Regions from separate parts of the Pseudarthrobacter sp. L1SW genome, predicted to be linked through region 2. Evidence: predicted binding sites of a transcription regulator. Region 2 holds the regulator's gene; the other holds the start of a gene.

Region 1 (13,317 bases), 720 kb from region 2:
GCGGACCGCGGTAGGCCACGCGGCCTTCGATGCCCTCGGGGATGAGCTTGTCATCACCGGAGACGTCCGCCTGGAAGTAGCGGTCCTTGGAGTAGGACGTGTTCTTGCCTCGCGACTGCATGGCACCCAGCGAGCCCATGCCGCGGTAGGACTTGAACTGCTTGCCGTTGACGAAGATCAGCTCACCCGGGGACTCGTCGCAGCCCGCAAGCAGGGAGCCGAGCATCACGGTGTCGGCTCCGGCTACCAGCGCCTTGCCGATGTCGCCGGAGTACTGCAGCCCGCCGTCGGCGATCAGCGGCACGCCGGCCGGGATGGCGGCCTTGGCGGACTCGTAGATGGCGGTGATCTGCGGTACACCCACGCCTGCAACCACACGGGTGGTGCAGATGGAGCCGGGCCCCACGCCCACCTTGATGCCGTCGGCGCCGGCGTCGATCAGGGCCTGCGCACCTTCGCGGGTGGCTGCCTGGCCGCCGATGATGTCCACGTGTGCGGCAACGGGATCGGACTTAAGCCGGCGGATCATGTCCAGCACGCCCTGTGAGTGGCCGTTGGCGGTGTCCACGAACAGGGCGTCGACGCCGGCGTCAACCAGCGCCATGGCCCGCTCCCAGCCGTCCCCGAAGAAGCCGATGGCGGCGCCCACGCGGAGCCGGCCTTCGTCGTCCTTGGTGGCCAAGGGGTACTGCTCCGCCTTGGTGAAGTCCTTGGTGGTGATGAGGCCCTTGAGCCGGCCCTGGTCATCCACCAGGGGGAGCTTCTCGATCTTGTTGGTGGCGAGCTTGTGCGAGGCCTCCTCGCGGCTGATTCCCACGTGTCCGGTGACCAGCGGCATCTTGGTCATGACATCGCTGACCAGCCGCAGCGGAAAGTCGGACTCGGGCACAAAGCGGGTGTCGCGGTTGGTGACGATGCCCAGCAGGCGGTTGTCCTCATCCACCACGGGAAGGCCCGAGACGCGGTACTGGGCGCACAGGTTGTCCAGCTCGCGCAGGGTTGCCTCGGGGCGGATGGTGAGCGGGTTGGTGATCATGCCCGACTCGCTGCGCTTGACCCGGTCCACCTGGTCCGCCTGGTCCGCGATGGAAAGGTTCCGGTGCACTACGCCCAGGCCGCCCTGCCGTGCCATGGCGATGGCCATGCGGGATTCGGTGACAGTGTCCATGGCTGCGGACAGCAGGGGCGTCTGCACGGTGATCCGCTTGGAAATCCGGGAGGACGTGTCTGCCTCGGACGGGATGACCTCGGTGTGGCCCGGCAGGAGCAGGACGTCGTCGTAGGTCAGGCCAATGAAGCCGAAGGGGTTGTGTTCGGGCTCGGTCATGAGTGCGCCTCTTACCTTGGTTGCTGGACGGGTAGGGGTTGCAGCCGATGACCAGCCCGTCATTACGGGACTGGCCTGTGCAGGAGATCGTGCAGGAAGCACCGCGGCAGGCGGCGCCCCGGGGGCAGAAAGTATTGAGTAAATATTAGAACCTCCGCGCCGATCCCCCTATTCCATGGGTTCAATGTGAGCAACTGCACTCCAGCCCGTGGCTGCCAGCAGCCGCTCCTCGAACATGGGAATCATGCTTTCCACATATGTCCGGGTGAGGTGGTTGTCGTCCTTGTACACATAGACGTTCCCCACAACGCCAGGGCAGATCCCCCGCGCACAGATGAAGTCGCTCAGGTCCATCAGGTGCAGCCGGTCCAGTTTGCCCCGGTAGCCCTCCAGCGGTGACGGCTCCACCAGTGACTCTGCCAGGGGCACACTGCATTCTGCAGCGTAGGCACCGTTCCGCTGCACGCACTCAGGCATGTTGAACGTGAAGCGGGGGTTGTCCCTGATCCCGATCACCTCGATTCCCGCTTCTATGAACGGCCGGACACCGTCCAGGTAGCCCGGCACCTCTGTTTCGAAGGGCGCGTCCTCGTGCGTCAGCGTAGCCACGGTGAACACAGCGTCAGGCCGGTGTTCCAGGACGTAGGCGGCGCTGGCCCGGTTGTAGGCGTTGCACTCCGCGTTCCTGGTTTCCGATTCGGCACCGAAGCGGCACGCCGGCATCAGGAGCGTGACCAGTTCCCATCCTTTGGCGGCGGCGATGGGGGCCAGCGCACCCAGGTATTGCTGGGAGTGGGAGTCGCCCAGGACCACGATCCGCCTGGTGGCCTCCCCTTCCGGAACCTCCTGCCGGCAGCCCTCGAGGATGGGATCGCCCGTGGCGTTGGCATCGGTGCAGGGGGCATGGATCCCAGCCCAGTCGTTGTCCAGCGCGGCGGGCCCGGGAATGATCCTCGCATCCGGGGGCGGCACCGGCGCGTTCTCCAGGTTCAGTGCCGCGGCCCCTGGCGTGAGCTCCCGCGGCTGTGCCGCCGTCGCGCTTTCCTCGGCGGTGAGCGTGGTCTGCCATACGGCGACGGGCCCGGCCAGGAGGGCACCGCAGGCAACAATGACGACGGCGGTGCGGCGCGCCCGCAGCTGGGGCCAGCGCCAGTCGCGAAGCGGCTTTTCAACGAAACGCGTGGTGAAGACGGCGAGCACGATGGACACACCGACGATCCCCAGGCCCTGGACGAGATTGGGCGCCTCCACGCCAGTGGCGGCGAGCACCAGCACCAGGACGGGCCAGTGCCACAGGTACAGGGCGTAGGAGTTGTCCCCCAGGGCCACCAGCGGCTTGCTGCTGAGGAGCCTGTCCACGCCCCAGCGGCTGCCGGTTTGCCCCGCGACAATGACCGCGGCGCCGGCCAGGGTGGGCCAGAGCGCAACGTACCCGGGAAATGAACGGTCCACGGTGAGGAGCAGGCCGCAGGAGACCATGGCCGCCAGGCCCGCCCAGCCCAGCACCACGCGGAAGGCCCGGGCGGGTTTGAGGTGGGGCAGGGCAAGGGCCAGCAGTGACCCCAGTGCGAACTCCCAGAGGCGGGCCCTGGTGTCGAAGTAGGCGTAGGCCTGGTTGGTGGCTGTCTGCTCCACCGAGTATGCCAGTGATGACGCGAAGACCGTGCCGAAGGCCAGCCCCAGCAGTCCGCGGTAGTTGACCCGGGCCAGCGCCGGGACGCGGTGCAGCAAAGCCAGCAGCGCCGCGGTGCCCGCGAAGACGAGCGGCCACAGGATGAACACCTGGCCCTGGATGGAGAGCGACCAGAAATGCTGAAGGGGGCTGGCACCTGCGTGGTCCTGGGCGTAGTAGTCCACCGCCGTGTCTGCGAGCAGCCAGTTCTGGCCATAGAACAACGACGCCCAGGCCTGGTCCAGGACCTGCGGCCAACGGCTCTGCGGGAGGATCAGCCAGGTGCCGGCGAGCACTCCGAGGACCACCACGACGGCGGCGGGCAGCAGCCGCTTGAACAGGTGCAGCCAGTGCGCCACAAGTCCGAACGGGCGCCCGGCTTCCGCTTTCCGGACGAAGGAAAGGGTCAGCAGGAAGGCGGAAACCAGCAGGAAGATGTCCACTCCGCCCGACACCCGGCCGAGCCAGACGTGGTAGGTGACCACCATGAGGACCGCGAGCGCCCGTAGTCCCTGGACTTCGGGACGGAAGGCCGGTTTCCTGCCCTTGGCGGAGGCCCCGGGTACCGGTCCGGATTGGGTTCCTGTTCCCGCTATCGACACAAAAAGACCTCACTGGCGCATGGGCAAAACATCAATCCTACCGAGGCGGGGTATTTTTGCTGCCATGTACCGCGCGTCGCGGCCCACGCCTGGAAGCGTCGCGGAGACGGCCGCATACAGGAACTCCTGCCCCAGGAAGAACAGTCCGGGGGTATCCAGGGCGACGCCGCGGTGCTGCCGCGGCAGCGCGCCGCCGTCGAGCAGGGCCGGATCGATCCAGCTGAAATCGTCCCGGAATCCGGTGCACCAGATGACGTTCGCCACCTCCATCCGGGTGCCGTCCTCCAGGACCGGCTTGCCGTCCTCCACTGCGGCCACCCGCGGTGCGAGCCGCACGCCGGCCGCCGCCAGGTCCCTGGTCTTGGTCCTGATCAGGGGCGTGGCGCGCGCCGTGAAGACAGGCGCCGCCTTGCGCCCGACGGGCGTGCCAAGCGTGAGCACATGCATTCCGAGGAAGCGGATGAGCGGAAGCGCATAGCGGGCAGCGGCGCGGCCGTGCTTCAGGGGAAGCTCGCCCCCGGGCTTGCCTGCCACGGTGGTGGGGTGGGAGCGGCTCACTTCAAGGGCGATCTCCGCTCCCGAGTTGCCCAGCCCCACCACCAGGACCGGACCGTCCTGCAGCTGGCCCGGGTTCCGGTAGCCGCTGGAATGGAGCTGGAGTGTGGAGGGGGCAAGCTCCGCCGCAAAGCCGGGCACCTTGGGTGCCTGGCTCACCCCTGTGGCCACGACGGCGTTGCGCGCCTCCCAGCGGCGGCCGTTGGATGCTGCCACGAAGTGGTCCGCCTCCCGCCAGAGGCGTTCCACCCGGGTGCCGTGGAGGATCGGCAGGCCCTCCCCCGTGGCGTAGTTTTCCAGGTAGTCGGCCACCTCATCCTTGGTGGGGAAGGACAGTGGATCGGCCGGGAACGGTGTACCGGGAAGTCCGTCGAACTTCGCCGGAGTGAACAGCCGGAGCGAATCCCACCGCTGGCGCCAGGCGTCGCCGGTGCGCGGATTTTCGTCCAGGATGAGGAAGTGCCGTTGCTGCTCCTGGAGGTGGTGGCCCAGGGCGAGTCCTGCCTGGCCGCCGCCGATGATCATTGTGTCCAGCATGCCGCTCACGTTGCTGCTGTTCATGGCTTTGCTCCTGTTGGGTTGATGGGAATGCCTTTTTCTGAGCCTTCCTGTCTTCCTCCCGTGGCGCCTTCCCGGCGCGGCCTGCGTCCCTGTAGCGGAGCCACCAGCCCAGCATCAGGGCGGAGGCCAGGACGTAGGCGAGGTGGAGGGCCCAGATGGGGCCGGCCGGGAGGTTGAACACGTAGACGGAATGGACCGCGTTGGCCACGTTTGTCAGCATCAGGTTCCCCAGGCTGTAGGAGCCCAGGTCCCTGGTCCGCGCCGCCTTGGCGAGCATGGGCAGCATTCCGACGGCAAAGAGCACCGTGGAAAGGGTGCCGGCGAGGACTGGGAGGTTCATGCTTGAAGGCTATGGGCCCGGTCCGGGTGGCCGCGTCGGGCGAAACATGCAAGTGCGCGGCAGGGCCTGCTGGGTAATTTTGTGTACGCCTCCTAGCCTGTGAGCCCGTGTTCGAAGGCATATTTGGTGGCTGCGGCCCGGGAGGACAGTCCGAGCTTCAGGAAGATGTTGCTGATGTGCCGGGCCACGGTTTTCTCGCTGAGGAAGAGGTGTGCGGCGATGGCGCGGTTTCCTTGCCCGGAAGCCACGAGCCGAAGCACCTCAACCTCCCGCGGGGTCAAGAGGCCCTGGCGCCGGCCGGGGTCGTCCTGGCCTGCCTGGATGAGGGAAGCCGCCCACGCGGCGGCCGGAGCGGCGCCAAGGTCGAGGAATTCTGCATGGGCGGACTCAAAATCCATGAGCGCGGATGCTTCGTCGCCCAGCGCACGGCAGGCGATTCCGATCAGCACCCGGCACCGGGCGGCCTCATACGGCACGCCCAGTTCAGCCCACAGGTGCCAGGCCTGCCGCAGGGAGACGCACGCGGCGGCAGGGTCGTCCCCGGCCAGCCGGACCTCTCCATCAGCTTGGCTGGCCGCGGCCCGGACCATGGGTTTGGGGTACTCCCGGGCGAAGAACTCCAACTCAGCGGCAGCCCGGGCTGCCGCTTCCGGATCTGCCGCTGCCAGTTCGATTTCCACGATCGCCGGCAACAGGTGCCGGCGGGTGGCCTGGTCAGCTTCGCCTGCGGCCCGCCGTATCATCGTTTGCGCCTGCTGCGGGTCGCCACGGGCCAGCCACAGGAGCGCAAGGCCTGGTTGGGGGTCGTAGCCGCTCCGCGCCGCCTGCCGGTAGGAGGCCTCGGCTGCGTCCAGGCTGCCGGCCAGGCGCTGCACCTCGCCCTGCTGGTAGTAGCCGCCGAACAGCGCCTGGGGATCACCGTTGATAGCCCGTTTCTGGGCGACCGCCGCTGCCTCCAGCGCTTCAGGCCAGGCGCCGTGGAGCCGGAAGAGTTCGGCGCGGTGGCCCTGGCACTGGCCGCTGAAAGGAACCATGTCCGGGCGGGCGGCGCACCAGCGGTCCAGGGCCGCCGTCCACTGCAGCGCCCTCTCCAGGTCGAAGGCCAGATGGCAGTTGCCGATCACCGCGCAGTAGATGATGCCGGAAGGGATCGGGGAGAGCTCCCCTGTTGTCACGGCGATCATTGCTTCATCGAACAAGCTGATTGCCTCGTCAGCCCGGCCCAGCATCAGGGTGGCCTGGCCGGTGCCCAGGAGGCCCAGCGCGGACAGGTCCTTGTCCTGGAACCTTCGGCCGGCGTCGGCGGCCTGGGAGAAGAGCTGGAGTGCGCCTGCGGGATCCCCGCCATAGAGTTTGCCCAGGGCTGCGGGGACCAGCAGGAACCCCTCCACGACGTTCGGCTCCGTCAGCTCGTCCAGGAGCCGCTGGCCGCGGGCGAACCATCCCCCGGCCTGTGCCGCCTCGCCGAGGTTCATGAACTGGATCCCCAGCCAGCCGGCACACCGGGCGGCGCCCGCCACATCGCCGACTTCCAGGTATTCCTCGTGGGCGCGGGTCAGTGTGTGCAGTCCTGTTGGCGTGTTGCCGGTCAGGATTTCGGCGGTGGCCAGCCGTTCAAGGTCGGCAGCGGGGAGTCCGCCACGCTGGTCCGCGTCCGTGTAGCTCCTGAGGGCATCGGTCCAGCGATTCTCCCGGAAGGCCAGCCTGCCGTCGTCGATGGCCGTTTCAGTTGACACGTTGACCTCCTCGGGCGCCGTCCGCCCAGCCGGCCTCGTTGCCCCGGGCGCCGGGCATCCGGGACCTAAGCGCCACGCTACGCCCGGTGCACACCGGGCACAAGCGGCAGGACGGGGCGCCTCCCGCTACGGCCGGAGCAGCGCGCGGAGCGTCTGGATGGTGTCCGCTTCCGCCGCGGCCTTGTCGTCTCGGTAGCGCTTGACCCGCGCGAACCGCAACGCGATGCCGCCGGGATAGCGGGATGACTGCTGCACGCCGTCGATCGCTATTTCCACGACGGTAACGGGCTGCACCCACACCGTGCCTGCCGTGCGGCGAACCTCGAGCTCCTGGAAGCGCCCGGTCTGCCAGCGCAGCAGCTCATCCGTGAGGCCCTTGAAGGTCTTGCCCACCATCACGTAGCCGCCGGGTTCGCTAAATTCGCCGGTGGGGTCCAGGGCTCCGAGGTGCAGGTTCGACAGCAGCCCGGTGCGCCGGCCCGAGCCCCACTCGCAGGCGAGGACCACGAGGTCATAGGTGAGCACCGGCTTCACCTTGATCCAGTTGGAACCGCGCCGGCCGGCCGCGTAGGGCGATCCCACGGCCTTCACCACCACGCCCTCGTGCCCGGCTGCGAGCGCATCACGGGACACCCTCTCTGCGACGGCTGCATCGGCCGTGATCTCGCCGGGGATCCGGAGCCCGGGCGCGATGCTATCAAGCACGCCGATGCGGGTGGACAGCGGCTCGTCAAGCAGGTCCCGCCCGTCAAGGTGCAGCACATCGAAGAACCAGGGGTGCAGCAGCGTTTCGCGGACAGCGTCCGCCCCGAACCGGGACATGGTCTCCTGGAACGGCCGCGGGCCCCCGTCCTCGTCCAAGGCGAGCGTCTCGCCGTCGAGGATCACGTCCCGCACGTCGAGGCCGCGAATCGCCGCCACCACCTCGGGCAACCGGTGGGTCACGTCGGCCAGGGTGCGGGTGTAGATGCGCACGTCGTCGCCGGTGCGGTGCACCTGGATGCGCGCGCCGTCGAGCTTGTATTCCACGGACGCCTCCCCGGTGGCTTCCAGCGCCGCGCTGGCGCTGGCCGCGGTTGAGGCGAGCATGGGCTGCACCGGACGCCCGACGACGAGGCCGACGGCGTCCAGCTGGGCGGGCGTTCCGGTGATGGCCAGCAAGGCGGTCCCGCCGAGATCGCCGGAGAGCATGGCCGCGCGGCGGACGGCCTCGACGGGCCGGTCGGAGGCACGGGCCACCGCATCCGTCAGTACACCCTCCAGGGCACCGGTCCGCAGTTCTCCGAGCAGCACGCCGGCGATGAATGCCTGCTCGCGTTCAGTGGCTGCCGCCGTGAGCGTCCTGAGCGTCGCGGCGCGTCCTGCTGCCGATCCCGCGCCTGCTGTTGCAAGCAGCCGGTCCAACGCAACATCGAGGTCCGCGACAGTCAGGCTCGGCTCGGCGGCGGGCTCCCCCATGGCGGCTGACATGCCGCGCCAGCCGACCCCTACCCGGCCTTGGCGGGGCTTGGCAACCAACAGCCCAACCGCCGTCGCGATCTCTGCGGGCTCAAGCCGGCGCAGCAGGTGGGCCAGCGCGTCCACCTTCACGAGCCGGGACCGGGTGGACGCCACGGCATCCGCAGTTCTGACAAGCTCGTCCAGCAGCATGGCAATCAGTCTGCCACGCACGTGGACGGACGGCTGGCCGCTGATGCTGGACAGCGCGAAATGCCAGTTCCAGACTGGACCCATGGGAATCATCGTCGCGAACCTGTTCATGACCCTCGACGGCGTCTACCAGGCGCCCGGCGGCCGCGAGGAGGACACCGCGGGCGGCTTCGCCTTCGGTGGGTGGCAGGCGCCGGTGTCCGACGACGAGGCTGAAGCGTCCATCGAGGCTGGGATCAACCAGATCGACGCCCTGCTTCTCGGCCGGAAGACCTACGACATCTTCGCTTCCTACTGGCCCCACCAGTCCGGCGACATTGGCGGCACGCTCAACCGCGTGCCCAAGTACGTTGTCTCCGGCACCCTCACCGCTCCTGGCTGGGCGGGCACAACAGTCCTGCCGGATGCCGAGGCCGCGGGCCGGCTGCGGAAGGACTACGAGCAGGTCCATATGTTCGGCAGCGGCGTCCTCATCCGTTCGCTGCTCGCGGCAAATGTGCTCGACCGCCTCCACCTCTGGCTGTACCCGGTCACCCTGGGGCAGGGCAAGCGCCTTTTCGACGCCGGGACCATCCCCGCCACGTTCCGCCTCGCCGAGCCGGCGCGCAGCTTCCCGAAGGGGGCGGTGTCGCTGGTCTACGAGCGCGCGGGGGGCGTGGAGACCCAGGACATGCCGGGGACTTGATCCCTAGGCCCACAAAAAACCGGCCCAGCGGATGCTGGACCGGTTTTTTGTGCATGCACGGTTGCCCGCACGGAGCCACAGGTCAGTGGCTGTGGCCTGCGTGCTCGTCTTCCTCGGCAGGCTTTTCGACAACCAAGGTCTCGGTGGTGAGGACCAGGGCAGCGATGGAAGCTGCGTTGCGGAGGGCGGCGCGGGTGACCTTGACGGGGTCGATCACGCCGGCGGCGATCAGGTCCTCGTACTCGCCCGACTTGGCGTTGAAGCCGTTGTTGGTTTCGAGCTCGGCAACCTTGGCGGTGATGACGTAGCCGTCGAAGCCGGCGTTCTGGGCAATCCAGCGCAGCGGCTGGACCAGCGCGCGGCGGACGATGCCCACAGCAGCGGCGGCGTCGCCTTCGAGCGCCTTGACAGCAGGGTCCTCGTCCAGTGCCTTCAGGGCGTGGATCAGGGCCGAGCCGCCGCCGGCGACGATGCCTTCTTCAAGGGCAGCGCGCGTGGAGGAAACAGCGTCCTCGATGCGGTGCTTCTTTTCCTTGAGCTCAACCTCGGTGGCTGCGCCGACCTTGATGACGCCGATGCCGCCGGCCAGCTTGGCCAGGCGCTCCTGGAGCTTTTCACGGTCCCAGTCGGAGTCGGTGCGGGTCAGCTCGGCGCGGAGCTGGGCGACTCGTGCTGCCACGTCTTCGGCCGAACCTGCGCCGTCGACAATGGTGGTGTTGTCCTTGGTTACCGTGATGCGGCGGGCGGTACCCAGCACCTCAAGGCCGACGGTGTCCAGGCTGAGGCCCAGTTCCGGGGAGACAACCTGCGCACCGGTGAGGGTGGCGATGTCCTGCAGCATGGCCTTGCGGCGGTCGCCGAAGCCGGGAGCCTTGACGGCCACGACGTTCAGGGTGCCGCGGATGCGGTTGACGATCAGCGTGGACAGGGCCTCACCGTCGATGTCTTCAGCGATGATGAACAGCGGCTTGGAGCTCTGCAGGGCCTTTTCCAGCAGCGGCAGGAATTCCTGCACCGCGGAGATTTTGCCCTGGTTGATCAGGATGAGGGCATCCTCAAGGACTGCTTCCTGGCGTTCCGCGTCGGTGACGAAGTACGGGGACAGGTAGCCCTTGTCGAACTGCATGCCCTCGGTGAGGACCAGTTCGGTCTGGGTGGTGGAGGACTCCTCGATGGTGATCACACCATCCTTGCCCACCTTGCCGAAGGCCTCGGCGAGGAGCTCGCCGATCTCGTCGCTCTGGGCGGAGATTGCTGCAACGTTGGCCACCTGGGTGCCTTCAACGGGGCGGGCGTTCTCCAGCAGGCGTGCTGCAACGGCTTCAACGGAAACCTCGATGCCCCGCTTGATCTGGCCGGGAGCAGCGCCTGCCGCTACGTTGCGCAGGCCTTCCTTGACCAGGGCCTGCGCCAGGACGGTTGCCGTGGTGGTGCCGTCACCGGCAACATCGTTGGTCTTGGTGGCCACTTCCTTGGCCAGCTGCGCGCCAAGGTTCTCGTAGGGGTCGTCCAGTTCCACTTCGCGGGCGATGGTGACGCCGTCGTTCGTGATGGTGGGAGCGCCCCACTTCTTGTCCAGGACGACGTTGCGGCCGCGGGGGCCGAGCGTCACCTTGACGGTGTTGGCGAGCTTATCGATGCCGGCTTCAAGAGACCGGCGGGCAGCGTCATTAAACGCAAGCTGCTTTGCCATGGTTTTGTCCTTTCAAGACAGAACCCCGCGCAGCTGACCAGCAGAATGCAAGACCAGCGGCACGGGGATCCGGGGAGTTACTTTACGACGATCGCCAGGACGTCGCGGGCGGACAGCACGAGGTACTCGGTGCCGCCGGTCTTGACTTCGGTTCCGCCGTACTTGGAGTAGATAACGACGTCGCCGACGGCTACGTCGACAGGAACGCGGTTGCCGTCTTCGAAGCGGCCGGGGCCTACAGCAACAACTTCGCCTTCCTGGGGCTTCTCCTGCGCGGAGTCCGGGATGACCAGGCCGGAAGCCGTGGTCTGCTCGGCTTCGAGCGGGCGGACAACAATACGATCCTCAAGAGGCTTAATAGAGACCGACACTCGGACCTCTCCTTTTCGTCAGCAAATTCGTGGACTGGAAAGCATTCCGCCGTGGCTGGCAAACCGTCGTCGCGGTGCCGGCAGCAGCCTGGCTGGCAGCTCTTCATGTATTAGCACCCTCCTAGGGAGAGTGCTAATGAAGACTCTATGTAAGGGTTAGCACTCGGTCAAGGCGAGTGCCAGCATTTCGTCACGGGCGGACACCATCCATGTACATTTGACCGGTGCGAGCAGCCCTGTACCTGACCCTTGCCACCCTCTTCTGGGCGGGCAACTTCGTTGTAGGGCAGGCCGCCATGGAAACCATGCAGCCGCTCCAGTTGACCTTCTGGCGCTGGGCCCTGGCTGCCGTGCCGCTGCTGGTCCTTGCCCAGGCCGTTGACCGGCCCGACTGGCGCGCTGTCCTGCGCCGCTGGCGCATGCTCCTGCTCCTGAGCTGCCTGGGCATGAGCGCCTACACACTGCTGCTCTACAGCGCACTGGGACACACCTCGGCCCTGAACGCTTCCCTGGTGACTGCCGCGAACCCGGCCCTGATCATGGTCCTGGCCGCCATCCTGCTCCGGGACAGGCCGGGCCCGCTGAGCTGGGTGGGCGTTGCCCTGGGCCTGGCAGGGGTCCTGCTGGTCCTCACCGGCGGCAACCTGCAGCGGCTGCTGACTTTCTCCATCGACGCCGGTGAATTGCTGATCGTTGCGGCCATCACCGTCTGGGGTTTTTACACCATCACTGCGCGCAGGCTGTCCGTCCCGGCGATTACGTCTACCGCGGTGCAGGTGGCCATGGCGGCCGTTGTCCTGGTCCCCTTTGCGGTGGCAGCGGGAGCCGGGCTGCCGGCCACTCCCTCGGAGGGCTGGTCGCTGGCGTACATCGCCCTGTTCCCCTCGCTGGGTTCCTACCTGCTCTGGAACCTGGCCCTCAAGCGCACCACGGCTGCCAACGCCGGCAACTACCTGAACCTCATCGCAGTGTTTACCGCCATCATCACCATTACCTTGGGGCAGCCCATCACCGTCCCCCAGGTCCTGGGCGGCATCCTGGTTATTTCAGGCGTCCTGCTCACCAGTGCGGGCAGCAAGCCACCTCAGCGGCCCAGGTCGTCGAAGTCGACGTCCTCTCCGCCGTCGGCCTCCCCCGGGGAATTCCGCCCCCGGTAGAGGAGGAAGGCAGAAGCCAGGGCAGTCAACAGGGATGCGACAAGGAAGACGACGCTGCCGGCCCGGGCACCGTCGTAAAGCCCGCGGATATCCCGGGCCTCCTGGGTGTCGTCCTGGATGTTGTTGCCGCCCACCGAGTAGACCGTGGCGTTGAAGGTGTCCAGGAAGAAAATGACCACCAGGAGCGCGAGGCACACCACGGCCACCACCGAACTGGCGATCAGTGCCGGCCGGGCAAACCTCGCCAGCCCGCCGTCCCCGGGTTGGGGCTGACGGGACTGCTGGGGACCTGCACTCTGGTTCATGGCTTCAACACTATCGGCATCGCGGCGTGCCGCTCCTCCACTAGGCTGGAACCCATGGCTCACGCTCCCCAGGACCAGATTGCACCGCTGCTCACCCCTGAAGGCTGGGAGCTCCTGGCGTCCCTGGGCCCCTACCAGGAGGAGAAATCCTTCGAGCTGAACTCCGCCCTCCGCAAGGCAGGCCACTCCCCCGAACTGGTTTCCGCCGTCCTCACCCAGTCCAGGCTCCGCACCAAGGCCGCCGCGAAATTCGGTGAGTTCGCCCGCAGCATGCTGTTCACCCAGGCGGGGCTGGAACAGGCAACCCGGCTGAACGTAGCCGCCCGCCACGCCCAACGGTTCGCCGAGGCCGGCATCCGCCACGTGGCGGACCTCGGCTGCGGCCTCGCTGCGGACTCGCTGGCGCTGGCATCGATGGACATCAACGTCACCGCCGTCGAGATGGACGAGACGACGGCGGCCTGCGCCACGGTGAACCTCATTCCGTTCCCCAACGCCACAGTGGTCCACGCGGACGCCACGGCTGTGCCGCTGGACGGGGTCGACGGCGTCTGGCTGGATCCCGCGCGCCGCGTCACCTCCAGTTCGGGGACCAAACGGATTTGGGACCCGGAAGCATTCTCTCCGCCGTTGTCCTTCGTGGAGAAGCTGGCGGCGTCCGGG
Region 2 (9,414 bases):
GTCTTGCCGGTTCCGGCCGGGCCGATGCCGAAAATCACGGTGTTGTCGTCGATGGCGTCAACGTAGGTCTTCTGGTTCAGCGTCTTCGGCCGGATCGTCTTCCCGCGGCTGGACAGGATGTCGTGCGTCAGCACGTCCACGGGGTTTTGCAGTGACTGGGTACGCAGGAGGGCCACGAGCTGCTGCAGGACGGCCGGACTGATGACGGTTCCACGGGCCACCAGGCCGCGGACCTCGTGGAGGAGCCGCATGATGCGGGGCACGTCGCTGGCAGGACCGGTGATGGAGAGCTCGTTGCCGCGGACATGGAAATTGACGTGCGGGAACTGTTCCTCGATGAAGCGCAGCGCCTCATCGTGGCTGCCCAGTGACTGGACCATCTGGTCGGAGTTGTCGAAAACAACAACTTCGGTACGGCTGCCGGGGAGAGAGTGGGGAAATTCCCCTGCGGCGCCTTCGCCCGTGTTGAGCCGGCGCTTTCCATTCGCTGATTCAGTCATGGTGATGGCCCGCAGGCCCGTTATCCCCTCAAAGTCCGAAAATAAATGTCCACCGCCGGGCCGGTCACCGCATCCGGTGCGCCTTGCCCAAGCGGTCCCTCCATCTTACGCCAGTACGGCGTCGACACCGGATTGTCCCACTACAAGGACAAGCGTGAACACGCCGTCCGGTACAGGAGGTTGCTTCATTAGGTATCAACTTCATATCGGCCTCATATCGTTCCTGTTGCAGTTGGCTCCAGTGGCTCCGGCAGGGCCATTCTGTTCGATGCCCTGTGCCATGCTGGAAATCCAGATTCATTGCTGGAGTACCGCCGCCCGGGGAAGCGGCCCATTCGTGAAAGGACGGGCAAACAAACGTGCCGGAATCTGCTGCGCCCCTGAGGGCAGGACGACGACAGGGCCGTGTCCGCCCTGCGGTCCTCGCGGCGGTTCTGGCAGTGACACCGCTCCTGGCGGGGTGCCTCGCCGAGCCGAATCCTGCACCGAGCGGGCTCCTGAATTCCGGCCCTGCTGCCACCGGCACTGCGCCGTCCACCAGCGCACCGCTCGAAACCACGCAGTCCTCCAACAAGGCGCCGGTGTACTGGATTGGCCGCACCGGCAGCAGCGTGTTCCTCTACCGTGAGTTCAGGGACGTGCCGGAGCAGGAGAACCCCGTGACCCGTGCCCTGCGGGCGATGATGCAGGATAAGCCGCTTGACCCCGACTTCTTCACCCCCTGGCAGAACCCCAGCGAGCTGGCCACCTCGATTTCCGGCAAGGACGTCATCACGGTGGACGTGTCCGAGGACGCGTTCAACAGCAACCTCGACGCCGACATGGCGGCCCGTGCCGTCCAGCAGCTGGTCTACACGGCCACGGCCGCTGCGGCCAGCTCCGGGCTCATCGATTCCGGGCAGCAGATCCGCGTGCGGATCCTGGTGGACGGGCACACAGACTACGTTGCTTTCGGCCACGTCCAGCTGGGCGACCCGATGACGAGGGCCGCGGGCATGGTGGCGCCCGTCTGGGTCATCGATCCGCAGGAAAATGTGGAAATCGCCGGCGGAAGCGTGAAGATCACTGGCCGCAGCACGCTTGCCGGCAGCAAGTTGCGCTGGCAGATCCAGCGGATGGAGGCGGGCGGCACCAAGGCGCCCTTCCTCACCGGAGAAACAACGGCCTCTGCCGAACCGGGACAGGGAGGGCTCTTTACGCTGGCCCTCACGCTCCCTGCGGGCGACTACGAGCTGCGCGTTGCCCAGGCCGGCGCCAGCGGGCAGCCGGACCAGAACGAGGACTCGCGGGCCTTCAAGGTCCGCTAGCCCGCACCCTGCAGCTCCGCTGCCTGCTCAACCGGCAGGTGCGGCGCGAGGGGCCGCCCATCGTCCCAGGACGTCGCTGGCGAGCACGACGGCGGCGGGCCCGGCAGTAGATGAGCGCAGCACATGGGGGCCCAGCAGCGCCGTGACGGCACCTTTGCCGCAGAGGCGGGTGACTTCCCGGGGACTGATGCCGCCTTCCGGTCCAACAAGCAGGAGCACTTCCCGCGGTTCCGTCCCGTTTCCGCCGCCCTGCCATGCTTCCAGCACGGTCCGCAGGGGCCTGACCGCGTCCTCATGCAGGATTATGGCAAGCTGAGCCGTCTCCACGAGGCCGGCCAGCGCGGCCGTGTCGACGGCGGGCCGTACCTCGGGAATCCATGCGCGGCGGGCCTGCTTGGCTGCCGCCGTGACCACGGACTGCCATTTGGCGTGGGCTTTCGCCGCCCGGTCGCCTTTCCACCGGACGATGGACCGCTCGGACTGCCAGGGTATAACGGCGTCGATCCCCAGCTCTGTTGCCGTCTCAATGGCAAGTTCGTCCCTGTCGCCTTTGGCCAGTGCCTGCACCAGCACCAGCCTGGTGCCTGGCTGCGGCTCGACGGACAGGGAGGCGCACTCAACATCAAGCCCGGACGGGGATGCCGCCAGCACCTTTCCGCTCATGCGGGTCCCGGCGCCGTCCACGATGTCAACGGGCTCGCCGGGGGCTATCCGCTTCACCGTGACGGCGTGCCGCGCCTCGGGCCCTTCAAGGACAAAGACCTCCCCCGCCACCATCTGGTCAAGGGAACCGGGAGGGGTGAAAAAGACCGGGTTGCTCACCGCTACAGGTTACCGAGCCGGTCCCGGAGCTTGGCGAACATGCCTCCGCTGGCCGCAAGCTTTCCTTCGGTGATCTGCTCACCGCGGAGTTTGGCAAGCTGCCGCAGGAGGTCCTCCTGTGCAGGGTCGAGTTTCGCGGGGGTTTCGACCTGGAGGTGCACTTTCAGGTCGCCGCGCCCGTAACCGCGGAGGTGGGTCACGCCAAGTCCACGAAGGGTGATGATCTCGCCGGACTGGGTGCCGGGCTTGACGTCGATTTCCTGCGGCCCGTCGAACGTTTCCAGGCTCACTTCGGTACCCAGGGCTGCCGCCGTCATGGGAATGTGCAGGGTAGCGTGGAGGTCGTCGTTGTCCCGGACATACGTGGCGTCGTTGTTTACGCGGATCTCGACGTAGAGGTCGCCGGCAGGGCCGCCGGCAGGACCTGCTTCGCCCTGGCCCGAGAGCTGGATGCGGGTTCCGGTGGCCACGCCGGCTGGAACCTTGATGGTCAGTGAACGGCGGCTGCGGATGCGTCCTTGGCCGCTGCACTCGTTGCAGGGGTCCTTGATGACGGTGCCGAAGCCTTCGCAGGTTCCGCACGGGGCGGCGGTCATGACCTGTCCCAGGATGGACCGGACTGCGCGCTGGACCTGGCCGCTGCCGCCGCAGATGTCGCAGCGTTCCGGGTGGGTTCCCGGCTGGCAGCACGAACCGTCGCAGGTGGGGCACGTAACGGCTGTGTCCACTTCCAGTTTCTTATTGACGCCGAAAACAGCGTCACGCAGTTCAATGCGGACACTGATGAGGGCGTCCTGGCCGCGCCTGACGCGGGAAGCCGGGCCGGTGCTTCCGCCGGCACCGAAGAAGGTGTCGAAAATGTCCTGGAACGCGAAGCCCTGGCCGGCGTATCCGCCTCCGCCGAAGCCGTTGTCCGTGCCGTTTTCGTTGCCGGTGGTGTCATAGACGCGGCGCTTCTGCGGGTCAGAGAGAACCTCGTAGGCGTGGGTCACGGCCTTGAAGCGGTCCGACGCGTCCTCACCCGGGTTGACGTCCGGGTGGAGGGTGCGCGCCAGTTTGCGGTAGGCCTTCTTGATCTCTTCTCCCGTGGCCTCCGGTGAGACTCCAAGGACGTCGTAATGGCTGCTCAAAGTTCGTATCTCTTCCTTGTTGTACTGCCTGCAGTTGGACTGCGGAAAATGCTCTGCCTGCCCGGGGGAACCGGAAAACGTCAGGGGCCCAGGATCCGCGAAAGGTACCGGGCGACGGCCCTGACGGCGGCCATGGTGGTGGGATAGTCCATCCTGGTTGGCCCCAGGACGCCGATTTTGGCAACGTGGTCCGGACCGTACCCTGTTGCAACCACGGATGCCTCGGCCAGGCCGTCGTAGGGATTCTCGCGGCCGATGCTGACAGCCACCCCGCGGTGGTCCTGCGCCATTTCGCTCAGCAGGCGGAGCATGACCACCTGCTCCTCAAGCGCTTCGAGGACCGGACCGATGCTGAGCGGAAAGTCCACGTTGGACCGCGCAAGGTTGGCTGTGCCCGCCATGACCATGCGGTCCTCCCTGCTGCTCTGGGCCAGTCCCTCGAGGCCGACGGCGAGGGCATGGGCGGCCTGCCTTTGGCTCGGGGCCGCTGTGGCCACCACCGCCGGCAGGGACTGGGCGAGCTGGCTCAGCGGCGTGCCGGCAAGGGATCCGAGGAACCGTGCCCGCAGGCTGGCGAGGGCGTCATCCGCCAGGTCCTGGCCGACGTCGATGACGCGCTGCTCCACCTTGCCGCTGTTGGCGATCAGCACCACCAGCACCTTCCGCGGTGCAAGGAGGACGAACTCGATATGGCGGACCAGTGCCCGGCTCAGGTGCGGGTACTGGACCACCGCAACCTGGTTGGTCAGCTGCGACAGCAGCCGGACGGTGCGGTCAAGGACGTCGTCAAGGTCGTCCGATCCTTCCAGCAGTGACTGGATGGCCCTCCGTTCCGCCTGGGACAGCGGTTTGACTGCAGAGATCTGGTCCACGAACAGCCGGTAACCCTTGTCTGTGGGGATACGCCCGGCGCTGGTGTGCGGAGCGGTGATCAGGCCCTCTTCCTCCAGGGCGGCCATATCGTTCCTGATCGTCGCGCTGGACACACCGAGATGGTGCCGCTCCACCAGGGCCTTGGACCCGACGGGTTCCCGGGAGTGGACGTAGTCCTCCACGATTGCACGCAGCACTTCGAGTTTGCGTGGCTCGCTCACACTCCACCTCCATCCAGGGTTCGGGGCGGCAGCACCGCCCGCGCTGTGCCACCTCAAGGGTTAGCACTCGACATGCCTAAGTGCTAACAGTCTATTATGCCTCCCCCCGTTGCTAGCATTGGTACCGCTCCGGGCGAAATTCCGGACCTGTACCGAACGCTAGGCGGAGTGAAACCATGCAGTACCAGAACTGGGGCCCGCGGGACTTGTCCGCTCCCGCAAAGACTGAACTGCCCGAGGTGCCCGTTGAACGGGGAATGGTGCTCGAGGACGTCCAGTCCGGCTGGGTGGGTGCCGTGACCCGCGTCGAAAAATCCGGCGGAATGCATGTGGTTGCCCTGGAGGACAGGCGCGGAAAGTCCAGGTCTTTCCGCTTGGGCTTCGGATTCCTCCTCGAAGGGCAGGCCATCAAGCTCCTGCCCCCGGCCCCGCGGCAGGCAGCCGGTGCCGTTGCCGGGCCCGGCCGGACGGCTTCCGGGTCAGTCCGGGTTGCCGGCCAGCGGGCGCAGGTGGCCAAAGCCAGCCGCATCTGGGTGGAGGGAAAGCACGACGCGGAACTGGTGGAAAAGGTCTGGGGAGATGACCTGCGCGTGGAGGGCATCGTCGTCGAACCCCTCCACGGCATTGATGACCTCGCGGCGGCAGTCGCAGGGTTCAGGCCCGGACCCGGCAGGCGGCTGGGTGTCCTGGTGGACCACCTCGTGCCGGACTCCAAGGAATCACGCATAGCCGACGCCGTTATGGCCTCGCCGGGTGCCGCGGGGAACGTCCTGATTGTGGGCCACCCCTATGTGGACGTGTGGCAGGCCATCCGGCCCGCTGTCCTGGGCATTGAGCAGTGGCCAGTGGTGCCGCGCGGGCAGGACTGGAAGACCGGCATCCTCGCAGCGTTCGGCTGGCCCCATGCCACCAAAGAGGACATCGGGCTCGGCTGGCAGAAACTCCTCGGCGCCGTCCGCACCTACGCAGACCTTGAAGCCTCGCTGTTGGGGAGGGTTGAGGAAGTCATCGACTTCCTCACCGTTCCCTGAGGGCGCTCCACCCCGGCGCGCGCATTCCGGCGCCGATACCGGGCAGTACCAAGTATTCTTGGTACTGCGGATCCTGCAACAATGCAGGCCTGCGCACCAAGTAAGCATTCTTGGCCGGCACCATTGCACTTCAGAAGGAACAGACTGTGGCAGAAAACGCACGCGATCACAGGGACACCCAGGGCGGCCAGGGCCGTTCGGAGTACCACGGCGTTCCCGCGAATGCGCTGCCCCTCACAGCCAGCGAAGACCGCCAATGGGCCACGATGGCCCACTTTGGGGGCATCCTGGGCTGTGTTCCGTCGCTGCTGATCTACCTGATCTTCCGGGACCGGGGGCCTTTCACCGCCCAGGAATCCAAGGAAGCCCTGAACTTCAGCCTGCCGCCCACCATCGCTGCCCTCGTTGCGAACATCCTGGTGGTCTTCGTCCCCGTGATCGGCAACGTCTTTGCCGTCATAGCCACCCTCATCTGGATTGCCCTGACCTGCTTCTCGGTGGCGGCCGGCATCCATGTCAACCGTGGACAGCCGCACCGGTACCAGTACAACCTGCGCTGGATCAAGTAACCCCACCCCCGCCCCGCAAGGCCGCACCGGCTCCACGGCCAGGGGAACGCTGCGGGCGCGGGCCCGCGTTGCTTTGTGCCGATCAGTCCGGGAGGACCCGGCGTACCACCGCGTCTGCCAGCAGCCTCCCTTTGAGCGTGAGGACCAGCCTTCCCTTGAAAGCGGCGGCAGGATCCACGAGGCCGTCCGCGATCAGTCCGGCCACCTCGTGCCGTCCCGCCTGGCCCAGTGACGACACGTCGAGGCCGGACTGGAGACGGGCCTCGAGCATGACACGCTCGACATTCCGGGTCTCCTGGTCCAGGGTTTCCCTGCCCGCTGCCGGTGACACTCCCTGCGCAAGGCGTCCGGCGTAGGCCGTGGGGTGCTTGACATTCCACCAGCGGACGCCGCCCACGTGGGAGTGCGCCCCCGGTCCAATCCCCCACCAGTCGTCGCCCCGCCAGTAGGCGAGGTTGTGCCGGCAGGCCTGCTCCGGCGTGCGGGCCCAGTTGCTGACCTCGTACCAGCCGAGGCCGGCCTGGGTGATGAGGTGGTCGGCGAGTTCGTACTTGTCGGCGTGGTCGTCGTCGTCGATTCCGAGAACTTCGCCACGGCGGATCTGGGCGGCGAGCTTGGTGCCGTCCTCCACAATGAGGGCGTAGGCGCTGATGTGGTCCGGCTGGTAGGACAGCGCCGTCTCAAGGGAGTAGCGCCAGTCGTCCAGCGACTCCCCTGGTGTCCCGTAAATGAGGTCCAGGCTCACGGCAAGTCCGGCATCACGCGCCCACTGAACGACCTGCGGCACGCGGCTGGGCGTGTGGGTCCTGTCCAGGACCTTCAGGACATGGGGAACAGCGGACTGCATGCCGAAGGAGACCCTGGTGAACCCGGCGTCCTTGAGAATGGCCAGGGATTCAGGGGTGACCGAGTCCGGGTTCGCCTCCGTCGTGACCTCGGCGCCGTCCTCGATTCCCCACTGGTCAATGGCGCGACGCAGGATGAGCGCGAGGTCCCCTGCGGGAAGGAGGGTTGGTGTGCCGCCGCCGAAGAACACCGTGCTCAGCGCGCGGGCGGGAAGTCCCGATTCGGCCAGAACCCTGGCAGCCAGCGACACTTCGGAGGCCGCAGTGGCGGCATACGCGTCCTGCGACGCGCCGCCGCCGAGCTCGGTGGCGGTGTAGGTGTTGAAATCGCAGTACCCGCACCGGACGGCACAGAAAGGAATGTGCACGTACAGCCCGAAAGCCCGGTCCGCCGCACCGTCCGCTGCCTGGGCAGGCAACAGACCGTCCGACGGCGCCGGGTCGCCGAGGGGAAGAATGCTAGGCATTGCTGGGGCCTCCGGTGTTGCCGGACGCTGTGTTCACTACTTCTTTGCCTTGTCCTTGGACTCATCGGTGGTGAGGGCGGCGATGAAGGCTTCCTGTGGAACCTCCACGCGGCCCACCATCTTCATGCGCTTCTTGCCTTCCTTCTGCTTTTCCAGCAGTTTGCGCTTACGCGAAATGTCACCGCCGTAGCACTTGGCGAGAACGTCCTTGCGGATGGCGCGGATGCTTTCCCGGGCAATGATCCTGGAGCCGATGGCCGCCTGGATGGGCACCTCGAACTGCTGGCGTGGAATCAGCTCGCGCAGCTTGGTGGTCATCATGACGCCGTAGGAGTATGCCTTGTCGCGGTGGGTGATGGCTGAGAAGGCATCCACCTGCTCGCCCTGGAGCATGATGTCCACCTTGACGAGGTCCGCCACCTGGTCGCCGTCGGCCTTCCAGTCAAGCGAGCCGTAGCCGCGGGTCTTGGACTTGAGGATGTCGAAGAAGTCGAAAACGATCTCGGCGAGCGGCAGGCGGTAGCGGATTTCCACCCTGTCCTCCGAGAGGTAGTCCATTCCGCCCATAACGCCGCGGCGGCTCTGGCACAGTTCCATGATGGCGCCGACGAACTCGTTCGGAGCGAGGATGGTGGCGGACACCATCGGTTCGCGGACCTCGTGGATCTTGCCGGAGGGGTATTCGCTGGGGTTGGTCACATGGACCACCTTCTTGTCCTCCAGCGTCACTTCGTATTCCACGTTGGGTGCGGTGGAAATCAGGTCCAGGTTGTACTCGCGCTCGAGCCGTTCGCGGGTGATTTCGAGGTGGAGCAGGCCGAGGAAGCCCACGCGGAAGCCGAAACCCAGCGCGGCCGACGTCTCGGGTTCGTAGACCAGCGCGGCGTCATTAAGCATCAGCTTCTCAAGCGCGTCCCGGAGCACCGGGTAGTCGGTGCCGTCCAGCGGATACAGGCCGGAGAACACCATCGGCTTGGCATCGGCATAGCCCGGCAGTGATTCAGCGGCCGGCTTCGCGAGGTTGGTGACGGTGTCGCCGACCTTGGAAAGGCGGACGTCCTTCACGCCGGTGATGAGGTATCCCACTTCGCCGACGCCGAGGCCCTTCGAGGGCGTGGGTTCCGGGGAGCTCACGCCGATCTCCAGGAGTTCGTGCGTGGCCCGCGTGGACATCATCTGGATGCGCTCGCGCGGGTGCAGCATGCCGTCCACCACGCGGACATAGGTGACCACGCCGCGGTAGGTGTCGTAGACGGAGTCGAAGATCATGGCGCGGGCCGGGGCGTTTGCGTCGCCCTCGGGAGCCGGCAGGTCGCGCACGATCTTGTCCAGCAGCGCTTCAACGCCCATGCCGGTCTTTCCCGATACGCGGAGCACGTCCTCCGGGTCGCCTCCGATGAGGCTGGCAAGTTCCGCAGCGTACTTCTCCGGCTGCGCTGCCGGAAGATCGATCTTGTTCAGGACCGGGATGATGGTGAGGTTGTTCTCCATCGCGAGGTACAGGTTGGCCAGCGTCTGGGCCTCGATGCCCTGCGCCGCGTCCACCAGGAGGATCGCCCCTTCGCAGGCTGCGAGGGAGCGGGAGACCTCGTACGTGAAGTCGACGTGGCCCGGGGTATCGATCATGTTGAGCGCGTAGCTCTTGCCGT

The links. Region 2 encodes HrcA, which represses chaperone genes, less so after heat shock. Its sites were predicted from a motif close to TTNGCACTCGNNNNNNNCGAGTGCNAA; they were not measured.
Region 1: the regulator HrcA is predicted to act here: its motif matches at 11,349-11,375, upstream of groES (co-chaperone GroES).

The regions. Positions count from the first base shown of each region.
Region 1 covers NZ_CP078079.1:2,808,117-2,821,433, forward strand. Annotated here, with positions in the region: gene guaB (IMP dehydrogenase) at 1-1,327, opposite strand, end outside; gene KTR40_RS12915 (acyltransferase family protein) at 1,496-3,601, opposite strand; gene KTR40_RS12920 (NAD(P)/FAD-dependent oxidoreductase) at 3,611-4,717, opposite strand; partial or broken gene KTR40_RS12925 (hypothetical protein) at 4,797-5,057, opposite strand; gene KTR40_RS12930 (response regulator transcription factor) at 5,150-6,793, opposite strand; gene KTR40_RS12935 (ATP-dependent DNA ligase) at 6,920-8,443, opposite strand; gene KTR40_RS12940 (dihydrofolate reductase family protein) at 8,526-9,128, shown strand; gene groL (chaperonin GroEL) at 9,211-10,821, opposite strand; gene groES (co-chaperone GroES) at 10,899-11,192, opposite strand; gene KTR40_RS12955 (DMT family transporter) at 11,417-12,349, shown strand; gene KTR40_RS12960 (hypothetical protein) at 12,277-12,654, opposite strand; gene KTR40_RS12965 (class I SAM-dependent methyltransferase) at 12,709-13,317, shown strand, end outside.
Region 2 covers NZ_CP078079.1:2,087,168-2,096,581, forward strand. Annotated here, with positions in the region: gene KTR40_RS09575 (PhoH family protein) at 1-500, opposite strand, end outside; gene KTR40_RS09580 (GerMN domain-containing protein) at 860-1,807, shown strand; gene KTR40_RS09585 (16S rRNA (uracil(1498)-N(3))-methyltransferase) at 1,835-2,629, opposite strand; gene dnaJ (molecular chaperone DnaJ) at 2,632-3,759, opposite strand; gene hrcA (heat-inducible transcriptional repressor HrcA) at 3,840-4,853, opposite strand; gene KTR40_RS09600 (DUF3097 domain-containing protein) at 5,030-5,884, shown strand; gene KTR40_RS09605 (DUF4870 domain-containing protein) at 6,031-6,453, shown strand; gene hemW (radical SAM family heme chaperone HemW) at 6,536-7,765, opposite strand; gene lepA (translation elongation factor 4) at 7,802-9,414, opposite strand, start outside.